3 regions of the Streptomyces sp. NPDC005808 genome follow, and region 2 is predicted to be linked to each of the others. Evidence: riboswitches for the same ligand, from Rfam matches in the RefSeq annotation. Region 2 holds a riboswitch; each other region holds the start of a gene.
What was found. A riboswitch is a leader RNA that binds a small molecule or an ion and turns the genes downstream of it on or off. The one in region 2 is predicted to bind cobalamin.

Region 1 (7,515 bases), on a different contig from region 2:
ACGAGCGCGGACACACTGCTGATGCCGGGCACCACGTCGTACGTGAACGACACCCCGCCCCGCTCCAGGATCTCCTCCAGGATCCCGAGCGTGCTGTCGTACAACGACGGGTCGCCCCACACCAGGAAGGCGCCGCTCTCCTCCTCGCCCAGCTCCTCGGAGATCAGGCGCTGGTAGATCTCGGCCCGGGCGCTGCGCCAGTCTCCGACCGCCGGCGAGTACGCCGAGCCCCCGGCGGTCCGGTCGCGGTCCGGGTCGCGCGCCTCGACCAGCCGGTACGTCCCCTCGGGTATGTGCGCGTCGAGAATGTCGCGGCGCAGCTGGACGAGGTCGGCCTTCACCTCGCCCTTGTCCAGGATGAAGAACACGTCGGTGTCCCTCAGCGCCTTGACCGCCTGAAGCGTGAGCTGGTCGGGGTCACCCGCCCCGATCCCGATGACATGAATCTTTCGCACACCCAGAGTCTGCCGCACACCACCGACAGTGGATCCACCGCACCGGGGGAGGGAGGGCGCTCGGCTTCGTCACGGCCGGCGTCCGCGCAGCCGCGGCGCCCAGGCCGTCGCGCTGATCGCCGTACCGTCCCGCTCCACGGCTCCCGCCAACTCCCTTGCCCAGGAGCCCAGCTCCGCGAGCACCATCCCGTAAGGACGTGCCCGGCCGGTCCCCGCAGCCCACTCCTCCACCGCCCCGGCACCGCGCCGCAGCAGCCGGGCACCGCCCGTCGTATTGCCCCTCGCCGCGTGCGTGAGCCCCACCGCGAGCTGGGCCAGTCCCCGCCACAGCGCACGCTCCTCCTCGGGCCCGGCCTTCCAGGCGTCCTCGAACACCTCGTGCGCGTGGAACGGTTTACCCCCGTCCAGCAGCGCCTGCGCCTCGGCGACGGTCTCCTCGGGGCTGCGTACGAGACCCTCGGGCTGCCGCTCCACCCCGTCCGCGCCGTACGGCAGTGGCCGCCCCAGACCGTCACGCGGCCGGGCATTGCGCGCCCGCCCGTGCGGGTCCCGGTCCCGCCCGCCGTCCTGCCGAACCTCAGATGCCCCGCTCATACCCCGATTGTCGCGCGCTCGCGCCATTAACGGAGCAGCCCTTGGGTGGGGTAAAGTTCTGTTCGCACGATCACGCGGTTCACCGCTGGTCGGACGCATCGGGACGTGGCGCAGCTTGGTAGCGCACTTGACTGGGGGTCAAGGGGTCGCAGGTTCAAATCCTGTCGTCCCGACGGTGCGAAGGGTCTTCGCAGGCGAGAGCCTGCGGGGGCCCTTTTCGTGTGCCGTTTCCGGTCGTCGGGGTGGGCATGGGCCCCACCGGTTGGTCCGGAGACGGACACGGCCTGACCGTCGGGCCGCAGAACTGCCGCCTCCGTTGCCCGCGGCGGCGATGGCCGAGAGGCCGTCGGCCGCGCCTTGGAGCCCCCGTCGCCGGAAGCGTCCGCTTCGAACGCCGCCTGTTCCGGGCGGTGTTCGCGATCGCTGGTCAAGGTGGGCATGGGCGCCTTCTCGACACGCCGCGGCCCGAGTCGTGTCACCGGTGACCCACGCGTCGCACCGGCCGCGTCACCAGGCACGAGAGGAAGATCACGCCAGGTGACGCGGTCTTGGCCATGCACGCGACACACGGTACCGTCGGTCCGTTATCGACGACGGCGAGACGGAAGCCGGTGAGAATCCGGCACGGTCGCGCCACTGTAAATGGGACGCCCCTTGGGGCGCACCCGGAGTCAGACCCGTGGCCGTCGTCATGTGCACCACCGAGATGGGACGCGAACTCCCAGAGGAGGTCCTGCCATGGCGCAGCATGTCGCCCAGCCGACAACCACCCCCGTCATCCCGGCCAAGCTGCCGCTCAAGGACATCGCCCCCTGGGCGGTCTTCTTCGGCATCCTGATGCTGGTCCTGTTGTACTTCGTCGGCGCTGAGCAGGGCGCCACCTCCGTCGTCTCCGGCGAGGAAGTCCACGAGTGGGTGCACGACGCCCGCCACCTCCTCGGCTTCCCCTGCCACTGACGAAGGACGCCGCGCGCCTGATGAACTCCGCAACAGTAAGAAACCTTCTCGTGCGGGGCATGCTCGCCGGCCTCGGCGCCGGTGTGCTCGCCCTGATCGTCGCCTACTTCCTCGGTGAGCCGAGCGTCGACAGCGCGATCAGCTTCGAGGAAGCCCATGCCTCGGGCCACGACCACGGCCACGAGGTGGAACTCGTTTCCCGCAGCCTCCAGTCCACTGCCGGCCTCGCCACCGGTGTGCTGATCTACGGGGTGGCCTTCGGCGGCATCGCCGCCCTCGCCTTCTGCTTCGCGCTCGGCCGCGTGGGCCGGTTCAGTGCGCGGGCGACGGCGCTGCTCCTGTCGGGGGCCGCGCTGCTCGCGGTGTACGTCGTGCCGTTCCTCAAGTACCCGGCCAACCCGCCCGCCGTCGGCAACGGCGACACCATCGGCAAGCGGACCACCCTCTACCTGCTGATGATGGTGCTCAGCGTGCTCCTCGTCGTCGCCGCCACCATCCTGGGCAAGTGGCTCGCCCCGAAGGCGGGCACCTGGTACGCCACCGTCTCGGCGGTGGCCGCCTTCGCCGTGGCGATCGGACTGGCGTACGCGTTCCTGCCCGTCGTCCAAGAGGTGCCGGCCGACTTCCCGGCCACCGTGCTGTGGCGCTTCCGCGTCTCGGCGCTTGCCATCCAGATCACCCTGTGGGGCGGCTTCGGCCTGGTGTTCGGCGAACTGGCCGAGCGGTTGCTCCATCCCAAACCTGCGCAGGCCGCAGCGGGACGGCCGGTAGCCGCCGCCAACTGACCTGACCCGTCACACGAGCCAGGGCCCACGGAATCCTCCGTGGGCCCTCTCGCGTTTTCGGCTGTCGACCAACTCCGCTGCGGGATCCGCGGACAGATCCTCATCGCAGGGGGTTGGTTCAGGAGCCTTTGCCGCCGAAGGCCCCGAGAATACGTTCGGCCGCGAGTGTGGCCGTCAACTCGCCCTCCCTGACCTGCTGTTCGAGGGCAGGTGTGAGGGCTCGTACGGCCGGATCGGCGTGCAGACGGCCCAGGAGTTCGTCGCGGACCATCGTCCAGGTCCAGTCGACCTGCTGGTCACGGCGTTTGGCGGCGAGCCGGCCGGTCGAGTCGAGGAGTGTGCGGTGCTGTTCGAGGCGGTCCCAGACCGTGTCCAGACCGGCAGACTCGCGGGCGCTGCAGCTCAGCACGGGAGGCGCCCAGGCCCCGTCCTTGCCGTGCATGAGCCGGAGCGCGCCCGCCAACTCCCGTGCGGCAGCCTGCGCGTCGCGTTCGTGCGGTCCGTCCGCCTTGTTGACGGCGATCACGTCGGCGAGTTCCAGGACGCCCTTCTTGATGCCCTGGAGCTGGTCGCCGGTGCGGGCGAGGGTCAGCAGGAGGAAGGAGTCGACCATGTTCGCGACGGCCGTCTCGGACTGGCCGACGCCGACCGTCTCCACCAGCACCACGTCGTAGCCCGCGGCTTCCATCACCACGATCGACTCGCGTGTCGCTTTGGCGACCCCACCGAGTGTGCCGGCGGTGGGGGAGGGCCGGATGAAGGCCGCGGGGTCGACGGCCAGGCGTTCCATCCTCGTCTTGTCGCCCAGGATCGAACCGCCCGTACGGCTGGAGGACGGGTCCACCGCCAGCACCGCCACCCGGTGACCGAGCGCGGTCAGCATCGTGCCGAAGGCGTCGATGAACGTCGACTTGCCCACGCCCGGTACTCCACTGACGCCGATCCGCCGGGCCCGGCCGCTGTGCGGGAGCAGCTCGGTCAGCAACTCCTGGGCCAGGGCCCGGTGCCCGGGCCGGGTGGACTCGACGAGGGTGACGGCGCGCGCGACGAGCGCGCGCTTCCCGTCGAGTACGCCCTTGACGTAGGTGTCGAGTTCGATCACAGGTCGTGCCCGAGGTCGGCAGAGAGCCGCTGGACGAGGTCGTACGCCGCGTCGGGGATCACCGTCCCGGGCGGGAACACGGCGGCCGCTCCCATCTCCAGCAGGGTCGGCACGTCCTGAGGAGGGATCACCCCGCCCACGACGATCATGATGTCCTCGCGGCCCTCCGCCGCCAGCTCCTCCCGCAGCGCCGGTACGAGGGTGAGATGGCCGGCGGCCAGTGAGGACACCCCGACGATGTGCACGTCCGCCTCGACGGCCTGGCGGGCCACCTCGCCCGGGGTCTGGAACAGCGGGCCGACGTCCACGTCGAAGCCGAGGTCGGCGAAGGCGGTGGCGATCACCTTCTGCCCGCGGTCGTGACCGTCCTGGCCCATCTTGGCGACCAGGATGCGCGGGCGGCGGCCCTCGGCCTCCCCGAAAGCGTCCACGAGCGTGCGTGTGCGGTCCACGGACGGGGACTCGCCGGCTTCGTTGCGGTACACACCGGAGATCGTACGGATCTGGCCCGCGTGCCGCCCGTACACCTTCTCCAGGGCGTCGGAGATCTCCCCGACGGTGGCCTTGGCACGGGCCGCGTTCACCGCCAGCTCCAGCAGGTTCCCCTCGCCGCCGGCCGCCCGGGTCAACGCGTCCAACGAGTCCTGGCAGACCCGCTCGTCGCGCTCCGCCCGCAGCCGCCGCAACTTCTCGATCTGCTGAGTCCGTACGGAGGAGTTGTCGACCTTGAGGACATCGATCTTCTCGTCCGTCTCCACCCGGTACTTGTTGACGCCGATGACCGGCTGGCGCCCCGAGTCGATCCGGGCCTGGGTGCGGGCCGCGGCCTCCTCGATGCGCAGCTTGGGGATGCCCGCGTCGATGGCCTTGGCCATGCCGCCGGCCGCCTCGACCTCCTCGATGTGCTGCCAGGCCCGGCGCGCGAGGTCGTACGTCAGCTTCTCCACGTACGCGCTGCCGCCCCAGGGGTCGATCACCCGGGTCGTGCCCGACTCCTGCTGGATCAGCAGCTGCGTGTTGCGGGCGATGCGCGCCGAGAAGTCGGTGGGCAGGGCGAGTGCCTCGTCCAGCGCGTTGGTGTGCAGCGACTGGGTGTGGCCCTGGGTGGCCGCCATCGCCTCCACGCACGTACGCGTGACGTTGTTGAACACGTCCTGCGCCGTCAGCGACCAGCCGGAGGTCTGCGAATGGGTGCGCAAGGACAGGGACTTGGGGTTCTGCGGGTCGAACTGCCTGACCAGCTTCGCCCACAGCAGGCGCGCCGCCCGCATCTTGGCGATCTCCATGAAGAAGTTCATGCCGATCGCCCAGAAGAAGGACAGCCGAGGCGCGAACGCGTCCACATCCAGGCCGACTTCGCGCCCCGCCCGGATGTACTCCACACCGTCCGCGAGCGTGTACGCCAGCTCCAGGTCGGCCGTCGCGCCCGCCTCCTGGATGTGATAGCCGGAGATCGAGATGGAGTTGTAGCGCGGCATCCGCTGCGAGGTGAAGGCGAAGATGTCGGAGATGATCCGCATCGACGGCTTCGGCGGATAGATGTACGTGTTGCGGACCATGAACTCTTTGAGGATGTCGTTCTGGATGGTCCCGGCCAACTTCTCGGGCGGTACGCCCTGTTCCTCGGCCGCCACGATGTAGAGGGCGAGTACGGGGAGCACGGCGCCGTTCATCGTCATCGATACGGTCATCCTGTCCAGCGGGATGCCGTCGAAGAGCTGGCGCATGTCGTAGATGGAGTCGATGGCGACGCCCGCCATGCCGACGTCGCCCGTCACGCGCGGGTGGTCGCTGTCGTAGCCGCGGTGAGTGGGCAGGTCGAAGGCGACCGACAGACCCTTCTGACCCGCCGCCAGGTTGCGCCGGTAGAAGGCGTTGGACTCCTCGGCCGTGGAGAATCCCGCGTACTGGCGGATCGTCCAGGGCTGGTTGACGTACATCGTCGGGTACGGCCCGCGCAGGAACGGGGCCATGCCCGGATACGTGTCCAGGAAGTCCAGGCCCTCCAGGTCACGGCCGGTGTACAGCGGCTTGACCGCGATGCCTTCCGGCGTCTCCCAGAACGCCTCGTCGCCACCGAGCGCCTTGCGCCACTCGTCCGTGCCGCCGTCGGCGGTGGGCGTCCCCAGTTCGATTCCGGAGAAGTCGGGGATTCCCATCAGGACACTCCCATGCGGTCGAGGGTGGCGGAGAGCACGGCGACGGCGTCGCAGCCCGTGAAGACGTACGCGTCGACATCTGTGTACTGCCCGGGACGGCCGGCCAGGAACACATGCCGGGCGCCCGCGGCCCTGAGCGCCTGGGCCGTGCTCCCGGCCTTCTCCTCGTAGAGCGCGTCGCTGGAGCACAGACAGACCTCGGTGGCGCCGCTGTCCTCGAACGCGCCCTCCGAGACCGCCTCGATTCCGCCGGCCTGGAACAGGTTGGCGGCGAAAGCCGTGCGAGCGGTGTGGGCCGCGGCGGGCCCGATGGCCGCCAGATACACCCGCGGCCGGGTTCCGGTGGCGGCGAGGTGGGCGTCCGAGCGGGCGCGCAGAACTTCGTATGCCTCGTCGCGTCGCACTCGCGGAAGTCCGCCGGTCGGCGGCTCGGGAGCGGGCTCGCGCTCCACGAGACGCTCGGCGAGATTCGGGAACTCGCTGACGCCGGTGATGGGTTCGCGCCGCTTGGCCAGCTTCGCGCTGCGCGCCGCCCAGGTGGTCGCGAGGTCCTGGCCGAGGCGGCCCGAGCGCAGGGCGGTCGCCTGGCCGCCCGTGCGCTCGATCCCCTGGAAGAACTCCCAGCCCGCGTGGGCGAGTTCGTCCGTCAGCCGTTCCACGTACCAGGAGCCACCCGCCGGGTCGATCACCCGCGCCAGATGCGACTCCTCGACCAGGATCGTCGAGGTGTTGCGGGCGATGCGGCGCGCGAACGCGTCCGGCAGGCCCAACGCGTGATCGAAGGGCAGCACCGTGACGGCGTCGGCGCCGCCGACCCCGGCGGCGAGTGTGGCGACGGTCGTGCGCAGCATGTTCACCCACGGGTCGCGGCGCGACATCATCACCGGCGAGGTCACCGCGTGCTGTACCTGAGCGCCCGCGCCCGGCGCTCCGCACGCCTCGGCGACCCGGGCCCACAGCCGTCGGGCCGCGCGGAGCTTGGCGATGGTCAGGAACTGGTCGGCGGTGGCCGCGTACCGGAAGGCCAGCTGGCCACAGGCCTGTTCGACGGTCAGCCCCGCCTCGGTCAGCGCTCGCAGATACGCGACACCCGTCGCAAGGGAGATGCCCAGCTCCTGCCCGGCCGAGCCGCCGGCCTCGTGGTACGGCAGGGCATCCACGGTCAACGCCCGCAGTCCCGGATACTCCTCGGCGCACAGTCGCGCGAGACCGGCGACCGGCGCGAATTCCAACGCTTCACCCGTACGGGCCTCGTGGCCCAGCGGGTCCGCGCCGAGACTGCCGCGCGCCGCGTCTTTGGCGACGCCTCGCTCCTCGTACAGCCGCAGCAACTCGCGCGCCGCGGACTCGACTTCACGTCCCGCGTCGAGGGCGACGGGCGCCAGGTCGAGGTAGACGCCGTCGAGTGTGCGGCCGAGGGAGGACACGGGGATCCCGTTCTCGCCGACGACCAGCCAGAGTGA
Region 2 (7,515 bases):
CGGTACGGCCGTACCCGCGCGCGTCCATCGCCGCGGCCAGCGCGACCGAGCGCTCCAACGCGCCCTCCAGGACAGGGAGTCCGACGTGCAGCAGACCGCGCAGGCCCCGGTCCGCGCGGCCCCGCAGGCGGCGGGCGGCGCGCAGCCGCTGGGCGTCCGCGATCAGGTTCGGCGCGAAGGTCAGCGCGACGACGACGGCCACGCCCGCCTCGTACAGGGCGCCCGGCAGCGACTTCAGCAGACGTGCCGGGTTCGCCAGGGCGTTCGCCGCGCCTACACAGATGAGGAGCGTGGCCAGTTTCAGGCCGTCGTACAGCGCGAAGACCAGGCCCTCGGCGGTGACCCGGCCGCCGATGCGGATGCCCTGGGCCCAGTGAGGGAGGGGGAGTTCGGGGAGCGTGACGACGACATGCGTGCCGGGGATGGGGGAGCCGAGGACGACGGCGAACGCGAGGCGGATGCCGAGGACGGCGATGCCGAGCTTGAGGAACGCGCCGTACGAGCGGGCCCAGGGGGCATCGCTCCGCCGTGCCGCCACGACGTATCCGGCTACGCCGACGAGGAGGGTGAGGAGGAGCGGGTTCGTGGTGCGGGAGGCGGCTGTTCCCAGGCCCAGGGCCCAGATCCACCAGGCGGCGGGGTGGGTGGCGTTGGTGCGGGTGGCCTCCGGCGTGGGGGTACGGCGCCTGGAGCGGGCCTCGCGTGGGCCGGCACCCGGTGCTGGTGGCCGCGCCCGCCGGTTCCGCCGCGCGGGACGATCGCCCACAGCAGTCTCACCCCTCCTCACGTCAGCTCCTGCGGCGTCGTGCTTGCCAGATCGCCGCGCCGGCCAGGGCGGCGACGGCTGCTGCTCCGGCGAGCAGGCCTACTGACGGGCCGGAGCCGATTGCATCGGGCTGGGGGCGGGAGGCGGTGGAGACCGGCTCGCCGCAGCCCGTCCGGGGGTAGGCCGCTATGGCGCAGAGGAGGGCGTTGGTGTCGTAGCGGAGGGGTTCGGCGACCGAGGCCAGGGCTTCGGCGGAGGTCGCGTCGGAGGGGACGCGGGCGCAGGCCGTGCGCGGGGACGGTGGGGTCTCGCCGGACGGCGCGTCCGTGGACGTACCGAAGTCGATGACGAGGGCCACGCGCTTCTTGCCCTGCTGGGCGGGTGTCCTGGCGCAGATGGACGCGAAGCCGGTGGCGCCGCGGGGCTTCGTCGCGTGCTGGGAGTCCTCGCTCACCGCGAAGCGGAAACCCTGGACGTCGCCGTCGGACGGGCGGGCGGTCGACGGGCCCTGTGTCGCGTACGTCCACTGGCCGCCGGTCAGGTCCCAGAAGGACCAGTAGCGGTAGCCGACCGCGTGGGCCTGCCCCGCCGAACCGAGCCCCAGGACGAGCAGGAGCCCGGCCAGGACCAGGGGAGTCGTACGACGTCGGCTCACAGCCTCTGCCTCTTGTTGCGGCCGCTGATCAGGAAGCCGATACCGATACCGGCGACGAGACCGACGCCGACGATCCACCAGACGCCGAGGCCGCCGTCGTCACCATCCTGCGACTGCGACTGCGACTGCGACTGCGACTGCGACTGCGACTGCGACTGCGACTGCGGCTTGGCGGCACCGGAGTCGGACGCCGCCGCCTGCGCCGGCGGGCCCGTCGCGCCCAGCTCCTTGACGAGGTCCCGGCCGCCGAAGTCGCGCGGGTCGAACGCGTTCGCGTGCGCGGCGAGGATCAGCTGCGCGTACGCGGCCGGTCCGCTCTGCCCGGCCCACTGTGCGGCGTGCGCCTCCAACCAGCGCACCGTGTCCGCCGCGTCGTCGCGGTGGCCGGCGGTGGCCAGCGCCACGGCCGCGTCCGCGGTGTTGCCGTAGTCGGGCTGGTCCTCGGCTCCGGGCAGCGCCGACTTGAGGTACTTGTCCTTGGCGAGGGACTCCACGAGGTATGCGGCGCCGTTCTGCGCGGCACGCTCGGGGTCGGCGCCGTCGGCGTCGTCGGCGGCCTCGCAGGAGACGCCGTCGCTCGTCGGCTGCACCTCGGCGCCGGCGAAGCCCCTGCCGAGCGCTCCGGTCACGGCCGCCGCGGTGGCGTCCGCGTTCGCCACGAGCTTCCCCTTCTTGTCCGGCTGGTAGGCGAAGGCGCCGCCGCCGTCCGCGTCGCAGGGGATCGCCAGCTCCGCAAGGGCGTCGTACGGAGACTTCCCACCCTGGGAGGTCACGTCCGCGGGCTTCTCGCCCGTCGCGGCCAGCGCCCCGGCCACCACGGACGTGGAGTTCGCGTCGCTCGCCCCGCCTGCCACGTATCCCCACCCGCCGTCCTTGTTCTGTACGGACTTCAGCCATGCGACGGCCTTGCCCGCCGCGGAGTCGTGCCGGCCGAGGGCCGCGAGGGCCTGCACGGCGGCCGCGGTGCTGTTGGTGTCGACCATCGTCTTGGCGTCGCACTTCGCGGTGGCGTCGGCGCGGTACGGAGCGAAGGACCCGTCCGCGCACTGCTGCCCCGCCAGCCAGTCGACGGCCTTGGCCGCGGGCGTCACGCCCACCGTGTGCTGGGCGAGCAGCGCGAGCGACTGGCGCCAGACGCCGTCGTAGGTGGGGTCGGCGGAGCCGTACAGACCCGAGGGAAGTGCGGGGGAAGGAGAGGGGGAAGCGTCTGAAGCGGCGGCGGTAGCGGCAGCGGCGGCGGCGGCGGTCGGCGCGAAGGCGGTACCGGCCACGGCGATCGCGGCCAACAGCGCGGCCGGCCTCGTGACGTGAACCGCTGCGTGTACCGCTGCCTGAACCGCTCCGTGAACCGCTCCTTGTACCGCTGCGTGAACGGCTGCGCTGCGGCGAACGATCATGACTCTCCCCTGTGGGGGAGCCGGGCAGCACCGGGCACACTGGTATCCGGGCGGCTCCGGCCCCGTATGCCTCGACGGTGCCGGCCACCGGCGGACCGCCGATGGCGCGAGCCGGTCACGCTCCGGACGGGGCAATCCGGCTCACCACCTGTTCAAGCAGTTCAAGCAGTTCAAGCAGTTCAGGCTGTTCAAGTGGCTCACGGTTGCGGGTCAGCGCCGGATTTGCACCGGCTTCCCCCCGTACGGGCGTGATGACGACTGGTTCACTCTACCGGCCCATTGGCCGGCCGCTGAGGGCCGCCTGTGAGCCCCCGGTAGGTTCGGCCCATGAGGACAACGGGGAGACTGCTCGGCTCGGGGCGTTCGGCGGACGTCTACGAGTTGGACGAGGCGTGGGTACTGCGCCGGATCCGCGGGGGACGGGGAGACGCCACCGCCGAAGCCTCGGTGATGGCACACGTACGAGGCCACGGCTTTCCGGCGCCGGCCGTGCGGTTGGCGACCCGCAGCGACCTGGTGATGGAGCGGCTGTCCGGGCCGACCATGCTGGAGGCGTTCGTCGCGGGGGAGTTCGGCCCCCAGGAGGCCGGTGTCACGCTCGCCCGGCTGCTCCGCGCCCTGCACGCCGTGCCCGCCAGACTCTCCGCCGACCCCGCCATCCGCGTCCTGCACCTGGACCTGCACCCCGACAACGTGATGCTCACCTCCGAAGGCCCCAAGGTCATCGACTGGGCCAACGCCGAGGAGGGCCTGCCCGGACTCGACTGGGGTATGTCCGCCGTGATCCTCGCCCAGGCCGCCGTCGCCGGCGGAGCGCACGCTCAGGTGGCCCGCGAGACGCTGGCCGCGATGCTCGGCGACGGCCCACCCGGCGTGACCGAGGCCGGCCTCCGGGAGGCGAGGCAGCGACGGGCGGTCAATCCGACGATGAGTGAGACCGAGGTCCAGATCCTGGGCGAGGCCGAGGAACTGGTCCGTACGCTGCTGCCGCCCTCTTCGGGATCCGCTCGTCCTTGACGCTCATCCTTGAGCCTCAGAGCGCGCCTTGACGCTCACCCTTGAACCTCAGAGCGCGCCTTGGCGCTCACCTTGAACCTCAGAGCGCGCATGCCGGGATCGTCGCTGCGGTGGGCTGCAACAGGACCAGAGCCAGGTCGTCGGTGGGGGCGGTGCCGGTGTGGGCGGTCAGGCGGGTGTAGAGGGTGTTGAGGGCCTCGTCGGGGAGGGGGTCGCGCAGGGCCAGTGCCGCTTCGCCGAGAAGGGGGAAAGGGTTGCCTTCCGTGTCGCGGGCCTCGGTCAGGCCGTCGGTGTAGAGCAGCAGGCGGTCGCCGGGCTGGAGGCGTACGCGGTACTGGCGCGGTTCCGGGCGCAGCCCCAACGGCGGTGTGGGGACGACGGGTTCGAGGAACTCGACCCGGTGGCCGGCGCGCAGGGGCGGCGGATGGCCGCAGTTGACGATCCGCACCTCGCCGGGCGCGAACTCGGCGAACACGGCGGTGACGAAGTCCTCGGGGGCCAGCTCCGGGGCGAGCCGCGTGTCGAGGGCACCGGCCAGAACGGTCAAGGTGGGTGCGGTGTAGGCGAGTTCACGGAAGGCCGCGATCGTGTCGGCGGTCAGCCGGACGGCGTCGAGGCCGTGGCCGCGTACGTCACCGATGAGGACACGCAGCCCGTACGGCGTCACCGCGACGTCGTACAGATCGCCGCCGACGGTCGATTCGCGGGCGGCGCTGTGGTAGCGGGTACAGACCTGAGTGCCGTCCAGAGTGCGGGAGATGGGCCGCAGAATCGCCTCCTGGGTGATCCGGGCCACCTCGCGGGCCTCGGCCAGTGTCATGGCGAGGCGCTCGCGCTGCCGGGCCGCGTACACGGTGAGCGCGCAGCCGAGCAGCAGCCCGGTCCACCGCAGGCCGAACTCGAAGCCCGGCACCGCGCCGTCGCCGATGCCCATCGCCAGGCCCAGCGCAGCCGACCAGCAGCAGACCACCACGGTGTGCCGCACCCCGAGCCTGACGCACGCCAGCAGCGGTCCGATCAGCAACAGCGTGGTGAGCGGCGGTACCCGGGAGACGAGCAGGTCCGGCAGGGCGATCAGCAGACAGGCGGCCAGCGGGGTGAGCAGCTGACGGCGGGTCCGCCACTCCGCCCTGAGCGGCACCGGCACCGGCACCGGCACCGGCGCCGGCCTTGGTCGCCGAGGGCGTTTTCCGACGCCGGGCGGGGGCGTCAACAATCGCGCGGGTCTCTCGATGTGCTGGGCCGGCGGCCGTCGCGTCAGCCTCTCGGCGCCCCCGGGCCGCCTCTCGATGCCCCCACCGCCTCCGCCTGTGGCGGCCATCCGTTCCCCAGCTCCCTCTCGTCCGTCCATCACTCACCCGACAATCACCGAATATCGGCCTTCCCACCGCCACCAACGGGGAGTTGATCGCATCTTGTCGAAAGGTCTCCGGAAGTGATGGAGTTCCGTCGTGTTTCTGTCCGAGTTGTCGGACATCGGTAACGGGTGGGTGTGATCGGGTCAGACTGGTCGATGTGTCCGACGAGACGAACATCGGTGTGTCCGACGAGACGAGACGGCATGAGCCATGAGCGCGAGCCCGGCGAGTAATGAGCCCGAGAAGGGCGAGAGCAAGAGCGGCGACCGGGCCGCCTGGGCCGGGCGGCACGGCGGTTTCGATGCCGGTAGTCCTGGCGGTCCCGATGCCGGGCGGCTCGGCGGTCCCGACGCCGGGCGGCACGGCGGTTCCGATCCCGGGCAGACCGGCGAAGCGCAGACCGGGCGTCCCGGCGCATCGCAGCTCGGGCGTCCCGGCCATCCCCATCGTCCCGGAAATCTGCCGCCGGAGACACGGAGCTTTGTCGGGCGGACCGAGGAACTCGCCTGGCTGGACGAGGAGTTGAACCCGGGGATCGGTGTCGGCCGGCTGGTGAGCCTTGTCGGTGTCGGCGGGGTCGGCAAGACGCGGCTCGCGTCGCGGGCCGCTGCCCGGGTGCGAGACGCGTACCCCGACGGCGTCTGGCTGGCAGAGCTCTCCGCGCTGCACACCGCGGGGCTGGTGGGCCTGGCCGTCGTGGAGGCGCTGCGGCTCGCGGACCAGTCGACGGGCCCGGTTGTCGAGGTAGTGGCCGAATGGGCCAAGGGCAAGCGGCTGTTGCTGATCCTCGACTCCTGCGAACACGTCCTCGCGGACTGCGTGGCGCTCGCCGAGACCCTGCTGCCCGGCCTGCCGGGGCTGCGCATCCTCGTCACCAGCCGGGAGCAGCTCGGCCTGCCGGGTGAACGGGTGCTCCAGGTGGATCCGCTGCCGGTCGCCGACGAGGCGGTGGCTCTGTTCGCCGAACGCGCGGCCGCCACCGGATTCACCCTCGACGACACCAACCGGCCCGCGGTGGAAGCCGTCTGCCGCCACCTCGACGGCATCCCGCTCGCCATCGAACTCGCGGCCGTCCGGCTCGCGGAACTCTCCCTGGCCGAACTGCACGGCCGCCTCGGTGAACATCTGGCATCCCGCCTCGACGTGCTCGTCCCGCGAGGCGAAGGGCCGCGAGGCGAAGGGCTGCGAGGCGAAGGGCTGCGAGGCGAAGGGCCGCGGGGCGAAGGGCCGCGGGGCGAAGGGCCGCGAGGCGGGAACGGTGAAGGGCCGCGGGGCGAGGGCCCGCGAGGCGGGAACGGCGAAGGGCCGTCCCCCGAAGCCCCACTCCGTCACCACACCCTCCGTACGGCCATCGGCTGGAGCCACGAGCTGTGCGAACCGCTGGAACGGCTGCTGTGGGCCCGCCTCTCGGTGTTCACCGACGGCTTCTGTCTGGGCGCGGCCGAGGAGGTCTGTGCGGGCGGCCCGCTGCCCGCACGGCGGATCGCGGCGCTGCTCGCCCGGCTCGTCGAGCAGTCCATCGTGCGACGCCACCGCACCGACCCGGCCCGCTTCCAGTTCCTCGACACGGTGCGGGAGTTCGGCGCCGACTGGCTGCGCGCCCTGGGCGAGGAGCGTGCCGTACGCCTGCGCCACCGTGACTACTACCGGCGGCTGGCCCGCGAGGGCTGCGCCGAGTGGAACACCGGACGCCAGGTTGCCTGGTGCGAGCGCGTCCTCACCGAACACGCCAACCTGCGCGCCGCCGTGGACTGCGCGCTCACCGAACCCGACAGCCGCGTCGCGCTCGAAATGGCGGCCGACGTCGGCTTCCTCTGGCGGCACTGCGGCTATCTGCGCGACGCCCAGCACTGCCTGGACCTGGCGCTCGCCACCGACCCGGCTCCCGGCCCGGACCGCACCCGCGCTCTGTGGGTGCGCGGCGCGGTCGCCATCTTCCAGGGCGATCTGAAGGCCGCGGCCGGCTGGGCGGTGCGCTGCGCGGACGCGGCTCGGGAGCAGGGCGACCCGGTGGCGATGGTCGCCGCCGCGTATCTGACGGGCGGTCAAGGCGCCCTGAGCGGACGCCTGTCGGAAGCGGTCGAGGTCCTGTCCTCGACTCCCCGACTGCCCATCGGGGCGGACGCGTTCGGGGCCGCGCAGCTCCAGGTCCGCGTCGCGCTCTCCTTCACGCACCTGCTGGCCGGCGACTACGAACGCGCGCGCACGGTGGCCGACGAGGCGCGCGAGGCCAGTGCGGAATGCGGCGAGTCCTGGGCCGGCGCCTTCGCCGACGGAATCGTCGCGCACGCGGACCTGGCGACCGGCGACGTCCGCGCGGCG
Region 3 (7,515 bases), on a different contig from region 2:
GACATCAGGGGGACGGCGCAGACGGCGACCCGCAGGATGTCCTCGCCGACGGGCGCGGCGACCGCGGACTCCCGGACGGCGCCCCTCAGCGAGACCGCCATTCCGTCCTCCTCGTCGATCCCGAGGCCGTGCCGGAAGGGCAGCACGCCGTAACTGGGCCGCCCGGTGAGCCCGTGGAGCATGTCGAGCCCCGGTTCCAACAGGGAGACATCCCCGCGGAACTTGTTCACCAGAAACCCGGCGACGAGTTCCTGGTCCTCGCGCGACAGCAGCGCGACGGTCCCGAAGAAGGACGCGAAGACACCCCCACGATCGATGTCGCCCACGACAAGCACGGGCAGTCGCGCATTCCGCGCGATCCCCATGTTCACGATGTCCGTCCGCCGCAGATTGATCTCGGCGGGACTCCCCGCCCCCTCGCAGATCACCGCGTCATACGTGCCCCGCAACTCGGCGAGGCACTCCAGTACGGTCCCCAGGAGTGCTTCCTGCCGTCCACCGTGGTAGCCGCGAGCGCTCATCTCGCCCACGGGCTTCCCCATGAGCACGACCTGACTGCTCCGGTCGCTGCCCGGCTTGAGGAGCACGGGGTTCATGAGCGCGGTCGGCTCCACACGGGCGGCCTGCGCCTGCATCGCCTGGGCCCGCCCGATCTCGGCGCCCTCCCGCGTCACGAACGAGTTCAGCGACATGTTCTGCGCCTTGAACGGCGCGACCTTGACGCCCTGCCGCACCAGCCACCGGCAGATCCCGGCGGTCACGACGCTCTTGCCCGCGTCGGAGGTGGTCCCGGCGACCAGCAGCCCGCCGCTCACCAGGCACGCCCCTTCGTGAGGAGCCGCCCGGCGACGCACGCACCGAGCGCGAGCCAGCTCACGCGCCGAGAGAGCCGTACGGCCCGCTCGATGTCACCGACCACCACGGCACGCCCCCCGCCGTTGAGTACGGGCCGGTGCTCGACTCTCCCGCCGTACGCGAGGGTCCCGCCGAGCCGTACACCGAGCGCCCCCGCGAAAGAGGCCTCCACGGGCCCGGCGTTCGGGCTCGGATGCTTGCAGGCGTCCACCCGCCAGGCCCGCAGGGCGCCCCGCGGATCGTCCCCGGCAGCGGTGGCGAGGGCGGCGGTCAGCCGCGCCCCCGGCCAGCCCGCGACATCGTCGAGCCGCGCGGACGCCCAGCCGTAGCGCCGGTACCTGGGGGACCTGTGCCCGACCATCGCGTCGAGCGTGTTCACGGCGCGGAACCCGACCAGACCGGGCACACCGCCCACAGCCCCCCACACAAGAGCGCCCACCACGGCATCGGAGGTGTTCTCGGCGACGGACTCGACGACGGCCCGCGCGATCCCGTCCGCGTCGAGCGCCTGCGGATCCCGCCCGCACAGATGCGGCAGCCGCTCCCGGGCCACTTCGACATCACCGGCTTCGAGCGCGCTCCCGATCGCCCGGGCCTCCCGGCCGAGGGAGGTTCCCCCGACGACGGCCCAAGTGGCGGCGGCGGTCAGCGCGATGGAGGCGGTACGGGATCCACGTACGCAATGACTCGCGAGCGCCGCGAGCCCGGTGGCACCGCCCACGCACACGGCCGTGTGCAGCGCGCCCCACCCGCGGTGGTCCCGCCACAGCACCCGCTCCACGGCTCCCGCGGCCCGCCCGAACGCGGCGACCGGATGTCCGCGGCGGGGATCGCCGAGCAGCAGGTCACCGAGGAGGCCGGCGGCGGCGCCGTACGCGAAGACGCGATCGGCACGCACCGGTTCAGCCGACCGTCAGGTCAGGCACAACTGTCGTTCGCAGGGCACTTGGGCAGCCGCGCATGGCGATATGTCCTCACTCAGGGTGTCCACGCCCTGGTTCGAAGAGACCGACGGTGAGAGTTCCTGGCTTCCGGGGGCTTCATTCCCCGGTGACAGTGGCGGGACCGCGCCGGATTTGCACCGGCTTCCTCTCGTGCCGTCGTACTTGGCTCCGGCAGTCCACCATGGCGTTGGAAGACCCGTCAACTTGCTGTTGACCTGCGGGGGGAGAGTGTGCGAAGGCCCACATACGGGTAGGGCGCGGGACGTTGACACGTCCCGCGCCCTACCCGAGGTGATGCCTCGCTTGTGCGGTATCAGTGCGGTCCTGAAATGCTCCTCAGGCCACGATCAGATAGATCCCGTACGCCACCGCCGCCGCGCAGGCGGCGAAGCAGGCGTACGCGCCGGTGACCGCGAGAGCGGCGGAGCCGCCCTGAGCTGAGGCCGACTCGCGCCTGGAGAGGCCGACGATGCCCAGGGTGAAGAGGCCCACGAGGGCCACGGTGGTCACGAGACTGACTCCGAAGACGGAGCCGAGGGCTGCCCAGTCGATGTGCATGCTGTTCGTTCCTTACACCGTGGCCGGAGCGGTGGGCTCCGCGTCCGGGGACGGGATGGTGGCCTTCAGATCGCTTGCCAGGCCGCCGGCGAGCGGGCCGCCCGCGGGGGGGGGGGGGGGGGGGGGGGGGGGGGGGGCGCGCCCCCCCCCCCCCCCCCCCCCCGCCCGAGGGCTCGGCGGCGATCTCGTTGACGTTGTCGATGGTCACCGGCCGACGGCGTGACAGGTTCCAGATGACAGCGGACCCGGCCACCAGGAGCGCACCCGTCAGGACGATGCCCCAGGTGCCCTGCTGGGTGAGGAACTCGGCGCCCGCGCCGACCAGGCCCGCCGCCGGGAGCGTGAGGCCCCAGGCGATGAACATGCGGCTCGCGGTCGACCAGCGGACGACACCGCCCTTGCGGCCGAGGCCCGAGCCCATCACGGCGCCGGAGCAGGACTGTGTGGTGGAGAGCGAGAAGCCCAGGTGGGAGGAGGCCAGGATGACCGTGGCCGCACTGGTCTGGGCGGCGAAGCCCTGCGGCGGCGCGAGGTCGGTGAGGCCCCTGCCCATGGTGCGGATGATGCGCCAGCCGCCCAGGTAGGTGCCGAGCGCGATGGCCATACCGGCCGAGACGATGACCCAGGTCGGCGGGTTCGAGTCGGGCGCGATCACACCGCCGGTGACCAGCGCGAGGGTGATGATGCCCATCGTCTTCTGCGCGTCGTTCGTGCCGTGGGCCAGCGAGACCAGGCCTGCCGAGGCGATCTGGCCGGCGCGGTAGCCCTTGGCGGTCGCCTTCTCGTCGGCGCGGTTGCCGATCCGGTAGGTCAGCCGGGTGGCCAGCATGGCGGCGAGCCCGGCCACCACGGGCGCGGCGATCGCGGGGAGCAGCACCTTGGTGACGACGGTCGAGCCATTGACCGACGACCAGCCGGCCGACATGACCGCGGCGCCGATGAGGCCGCCGAAGAGAGCGTGGGAAGAGCTGGAGGGCAGCCCCAGAAGCCAGGTCAGCAGATTCCAGAGAATGGCGCCGACGAGCGCCGCGAAGATCACTTCGGTGCGGATGCCCTCTTCGTTGATGATGCCGCCGGAGATCGTTTTGGCGACCTCCACGGAGAGGAACGCCCCGACGAGATTCAGCACGGCGGACATGGCCACCGCCGTCTTGGGTCTGAGCGCACCGGTCGAAATGGTCGTAGCCATCGCATTGGCGGTGTCGTGGAAACCGTTCGTGAAATCGAACACGAGAGCGGTGACGATCACGATTCCGAGGAGGAGCGTGATGTGTTCCATTTACCCAGGCTTCTCTTTGAGATCAGTGGCAGGAGGACCGTAGGTAACCTGAATGAACGGAAGATGAACGTGGATAGGCGTGTGAGTGTCCCTATGGTGAGCCGCCCCTCCGGATGCGCCGGAGGGACGGCTGCGGATCCGGCCTGATGTCTCGAACACAGGCGGAATGCCGGGTTCCGTGGGTTCGGTCAGCCCTTCGCGAGCTTCTTGAGCTGGGTCGTGGATCCGTTGAAGAGATTCTGGTCACCCGGCAGGCTGCCGCTGTTGTCGTACTGCCAGAAGGTCCAGAAGGACCAGCCGGCCGGCAGGGTGCCCGCGGTCGCCGAGTCGTAGCGCGCGAGCCACAGGGAGTGGTTCGCGCCGAAGGCGCGGCTGCTGCCGGTGCAGGTGTTCCACCAGTGTGTGGTCGTGTAGATCACCGGACGGCGTCCGGTCTGCCGCTTGACCTCGTCGCTGAATGCCTTGATCCAGCTCACCATCCTGGCTCTGGTCAGGCCGTAGCACTTGTCCTTGCCGTACGGGTTGTACTCGATGTCGAGCGCGGGCGGCAGCGTCCAGCCGTCCGCCTGCCAGGCGCCGCCGTTGCGCACGAAGTGCGCGGCCTGGGCGGTGCCGGACGACTTGTTCGGCAGGGCGAAGTGGTAGGCGCCGTGGATGATGCCCATGTCTCGTGCCCCGTTGTACTGCTGGCTGAAGTACGGATTGCGATAGGTGTCGGACTCGGTCGCCTTGACGTAGACGAACTGTGCGCCTTTCGCCTTGGCGCTCTGCCAGTTGACGTTCTTCTGGTGCGAGGAGACGTCGTGCCCCTTGGGCTGGCCGGCCGCGGCGGCCGGGATCTCGGCGAGAGCGGTCCCTCCGACGGTGAGCGCTGTGATGGTGGCCGCGACGACGCGGGCGCGATGGCGGGACAGCCTGTTATCACGGGCCATATTTCCCCCGGAATGGTGGCGTGCGTGACAAAACCCCCAGAGGCTACTGGAAGATCATCGAAAGATCGTCGATCTCCGGCCAATTGCACACAGAGGGATGATGTGTGCCTGTATGTGATCTTACGGACGCATGGATTCCGCCCTAAAGTGCCCTCGCCGCCGCCGCGTTGACTTCGGCGCCTGGCAGGATCGCGGCATGGCTGAGCAGCGGCGGGACGCACGGGGTGATCGAGGCGGACGGGAGGGTGCGCAGGTGGCGCGGGAGTGGCACGCTCCGGACGCGCGCGGCACGGAGGAACGCGCGTGGGACGAACTCGTCGTCACGGCCCGCCGCACGGTGGCCGAGGGGCTGGTGGTCGGTACGTCGGGCAACGTCTCGGTACGCGTCGGGGACACCGTCCTGGTCACACCGACGGGAGTGCCCTACGACAGGCTGACGCCCGGCGACGCCGTGGGTGTCGACCTCGACGGGCGACAGATGCGCGGTTCGCTCCTCCCGACGAGCGAACTGCCCATGCATCTCGCCGTCTACCGCACCACCGACGCACGCGCCGTCGTCCACACCCACGCGCCGCACGCGACGGCCGTCTCGACACTCGTCCCCGAACTCCCCCTGATCCATTACATGGCGGGCGATCTCGGCGGTCCGGTCCGTGTTGCCCCTTATGCGACCTACGGCACACCAGAGTTGGCCGAGAACATGCGCCAGGCCCTCACCCACCGCACGGCCTGCCTCCTCCAGAACCACGGCACGATCGCCTACGGCTCGTCTCTCGGCCAGGCCTACGACCGCACTGCCCAGTTGGAGTGGATGTGCCGGGTCTGGCTGACCGCGTCCTCCGTACCCGGACTCTCCCCCACACTGTTGACAGAGGAGCAGGTGGAGGCGGCGGGGGAGCGGCTGAAGGGGTACGGGCAACGGGGGTAGGGGGCCGGCGCGTGGATGGGCAACGGGGTAGGGGCCTGCGCGTGTCCCTGCTCGCTCCGGCTAACAGGGCTCGGCCCTGCCCCGCCGGGTGGCAGTCCCCGCCCGCCGCAGCGGAGCCCGGTTCGGACGCCCCGGTGCGGAGTCCGGCCCGGACGCCCCGGTTCGGATCCCCCGGCCCGGACCTCCGGCCGGGGAGCCCCTTTTCGGAGGTGTCGAGTTCGGAGGTGCCGAGCCACCCGGTGGCCCAGGGCTCTGCCCGTCCGTCAGTCCGGATGAGCCCCGGGTGCCGCGCGGCCGACGTCGAAGGTCCCGGCACACCGGCGGGCCGAAAGCAGCCACCCCACCGAAACGGCGGCCGCACTCCACCGAGCAGGCGTCATCCCAAGCCCCGCCCCCGCTGGCCGATAACCGGCTCTCCCTGGAGACTGGACGCGTGCGCACTGTCAAAGCGACGGCCGCAGCCGTCACCGTAGCCATCGCCGCGGGCGCAGCCTCCGTCGTGGCGGGCCGCTTCGCCAGCGACGCCGCGCTGAAAGCGCCGCCAGGCAGACCGCTTCCCACCGAGCCCCGGCTCACCGTGCACGCCACGGCGGCGGGCGGAATCACCCTCACCCGTGATCTGGCCTCGCTGCGCCCAGGCACCTACGGTCTCGCCGGCGACGGCTCCCACGCGGTCGTCGGCCCGGTCATGGAGGCCGTGCCGCACCCCGCCGACACCGTGGTACGCCGCCTGGAACGCGTCACCCACGGCACCCTGGAACCCGGCGACAAGGTGTGGTTCACCCCGAACGTGCACATCGGCAACCCGAGCGCCGCCCTCGGTCTCGACCACGCCGACATCGACGTCCCCGGCGAACTCGGCGCCCTGCCCGCCTGGTTCGTACCCGGCGTCCGCGACACCTGGGTGATCACCGTGCACGGCCTGGGCACCACCCGCGAACACCCCATGAACGTGCTGGAGTTCCTGAACCGCTACCAGTTCCCCGTACTCGACCTCGCCTACCGCGGTGACCTCGGCGCACCCCGTTCCCCGGACGGCCTGAACCACCTCGGTGAGACCGAGTGGCGCGACGTCGACGCGGCGATCCGCTACGCCGTGCGCTACGGCGCCGAAAAGGTCGTCCTCTTCGGCTGGTCCACCGGCGCCACCATGGCCCTGCACGCCGCCGCGCACTCCGCGCTGCGCGAGCGAATCTCCGGCCTCGTACTGGACTCGCCCGTCCTCAACTGGGAGACCACACTCCGCGCCCTCGCCACCGCCCGCAACACCCCCGGTGCCCTGCTGCCCCTCGCGGTGCGCGCCGCCCAGGGCCGAACCGGCGTAAGCGGCGACCGCATCGAGAACGCCGCACACCCCGGCCACCTCAAGGTGCCGACCCTGCTGCTGCACGGCCCGGACGACATCATCGCCCCCTGGGGTCCCTCCCGCCGTCTCGCCGAGCGCCGTCCGGAGCTGGTCACCCTGCACACGGTCCCGGACGCTCCGCACGGCGCCATGTGGAACGCCGACCCGGCAGACTACGAAGAGACCCTGCGCCGCTTCCTCACCCCGCTGATGTAGCAGCGACGCAGGGGGATGTAGCAGCGATGCAGGGGTTGTTTTCAGCCGGTCCGCCGTGCGAGGACGGGCCCGTTCCGGGCACATGGGGGCCTGCAGGCAGGGCCCGCGGAAGCGCCAAGGCTCATTCCGTTTGGGTTTTCGGACTGTCAACCGGAAGACTGCACCCGTGACGTCCCGTAACCCGCGCGACTCCAGGCTCCGACTCGTCCGCCCGCGGCCCCTGTCCGCCGCCCCCCGAGCGGCGACCCAGCGCCGCTCGCAACGCCCGGCACCGCGCCCGCCCGAGGGCACTCCGCCGCCCGCGGAACTGGCCCGCATGGCACGCACCGGCCTCTCCGACGCGGCACGGGTGGCCCGCTGGGCCGACGCCGCACTCGGCCCCGGCCGCGACGGCGCGATGCCCGACGACAAAGGCACCCTCTCCGACGCGTCCGCCGAACGGGCCGCCGCCGAAATGG

Region 1: linked by a shared signal. The riboswitch ahead of ACFYPC_RS06700 (CbtB-domain containing protein) and the one ahead of ACFYPC_RS09300 (prenyltransferase/squalene oxidase repeat-containing protein) in region 2 are both predicted to bind cobalamin.
Region 3: linked by a shared signal. The riboswitch ahead of ACFYPC_RS17315 (cobalamin biosynthesis protein) and the one ahead of ACFYPC_RS09300 (prenyltransferase/squalene oxidase repeat-containing protein) in region 2 are both predicted to bind cobalamin.

Annotation. Positions count from the first base shown of each region.
Region 1 covers NZ_JBIAIK010000002.1:701,294-708,808, forward strand. Annotated here, with positions in the region: gene cobF (precorrin-6A synthase (deacetylating)) at 1-455, opposite strand, end outside; gene ACFYPC_RS06690 (DUF309 domain-containing protein) at 525-1,049, opposite strand; tRNA gene ACFYPC_RS06695 (tRNA-Pro) at 1,149-1,222, shown strand; cobalamin riboswitch at 1,610-1,752, shown strand; gene ACFYPC_RS06700 (CbtB-domain containing protein) at 1,788-2,006, shown strand; gene ACFYPC_RS06705 (CbtA family protein) at 2,027-2,791, shown strand; gene meaB (methylmalonyl Co-A mutase-associated GTPase MeaB) at 2,910-3,893, opposite strand; gene scpA (methylmalonyl-CoA mutase) at 3,890-6,052, opposite strand; gene ACFYPC_RS06720 (methylmalonyl-CoA mutase family protein) at 6,052-7,515, opposite strand, start outside.
Region 2 covers NZ_JBIAIK010000003.1:476,807-484,321, forward strand. Annotated here, with positions in the region: gene ACFYPC_RS09290 (CbiQ family ECF transporter T component) at 1-766, opposite strand, end outside; gene ACFYPC_RS09295 (SCO2322 family protein) at 789-1,421, opposite strand; gene ACFYPC_RS09300 (prenyltransferase/squalene oxidase repeat-containing protein) at 1,418-2,707, opposite strand; cobalamin riboswitch at 2,929-3,084, opposite strand; gene ACFYPC_RS09305 (phosphotransferase) at 3,146-3,835, shown strand; gene ACFYPC_RS09310 (PP2C family protein-serine/threonine phosphatase) at 3,915-4,994, opposite strand; gene ACFYPC_RS09315 (ATP-binding protein) at 5,404-7,515, shown strand, end outside.
Region 3 covers NZ_JBIAIK010000007.1:58,576-66,090, reverse strand. Annotated here, with positions in the region: gene ACFYPC_RS17320 (cobyric acid synthase) at 1-815, opposite strand, end outside; gene ACFYPC_RS17315 (cobalamin biosynthesis protein) at 812-1,753, opposite strand; cobalamin riboswitch at 1,853-1,996, opposite strand; gene ACFYPC_RS17310 (hypothetical protein) at 2,136-2,357, opposite strand; partial or broken gene ACFYPC_RS17305 (anion permease) at 2,482-3,636, opposite strand; gene ACFYPC_RS17300 (lysozyme) at 3,825-4,568, opposite strand; gene ACFYPC_RS17295 (class II aldolase/adducin family protein) at 4,765-5,496, shown strand; gene ACFYPC_RS17290 (alpha/beta hydrolase family protein) at 5,930-7,057, shown strand; gene ACFYPC_RS17285 (hypothetical protein) at 7,224-7,515, shown strand, end outside.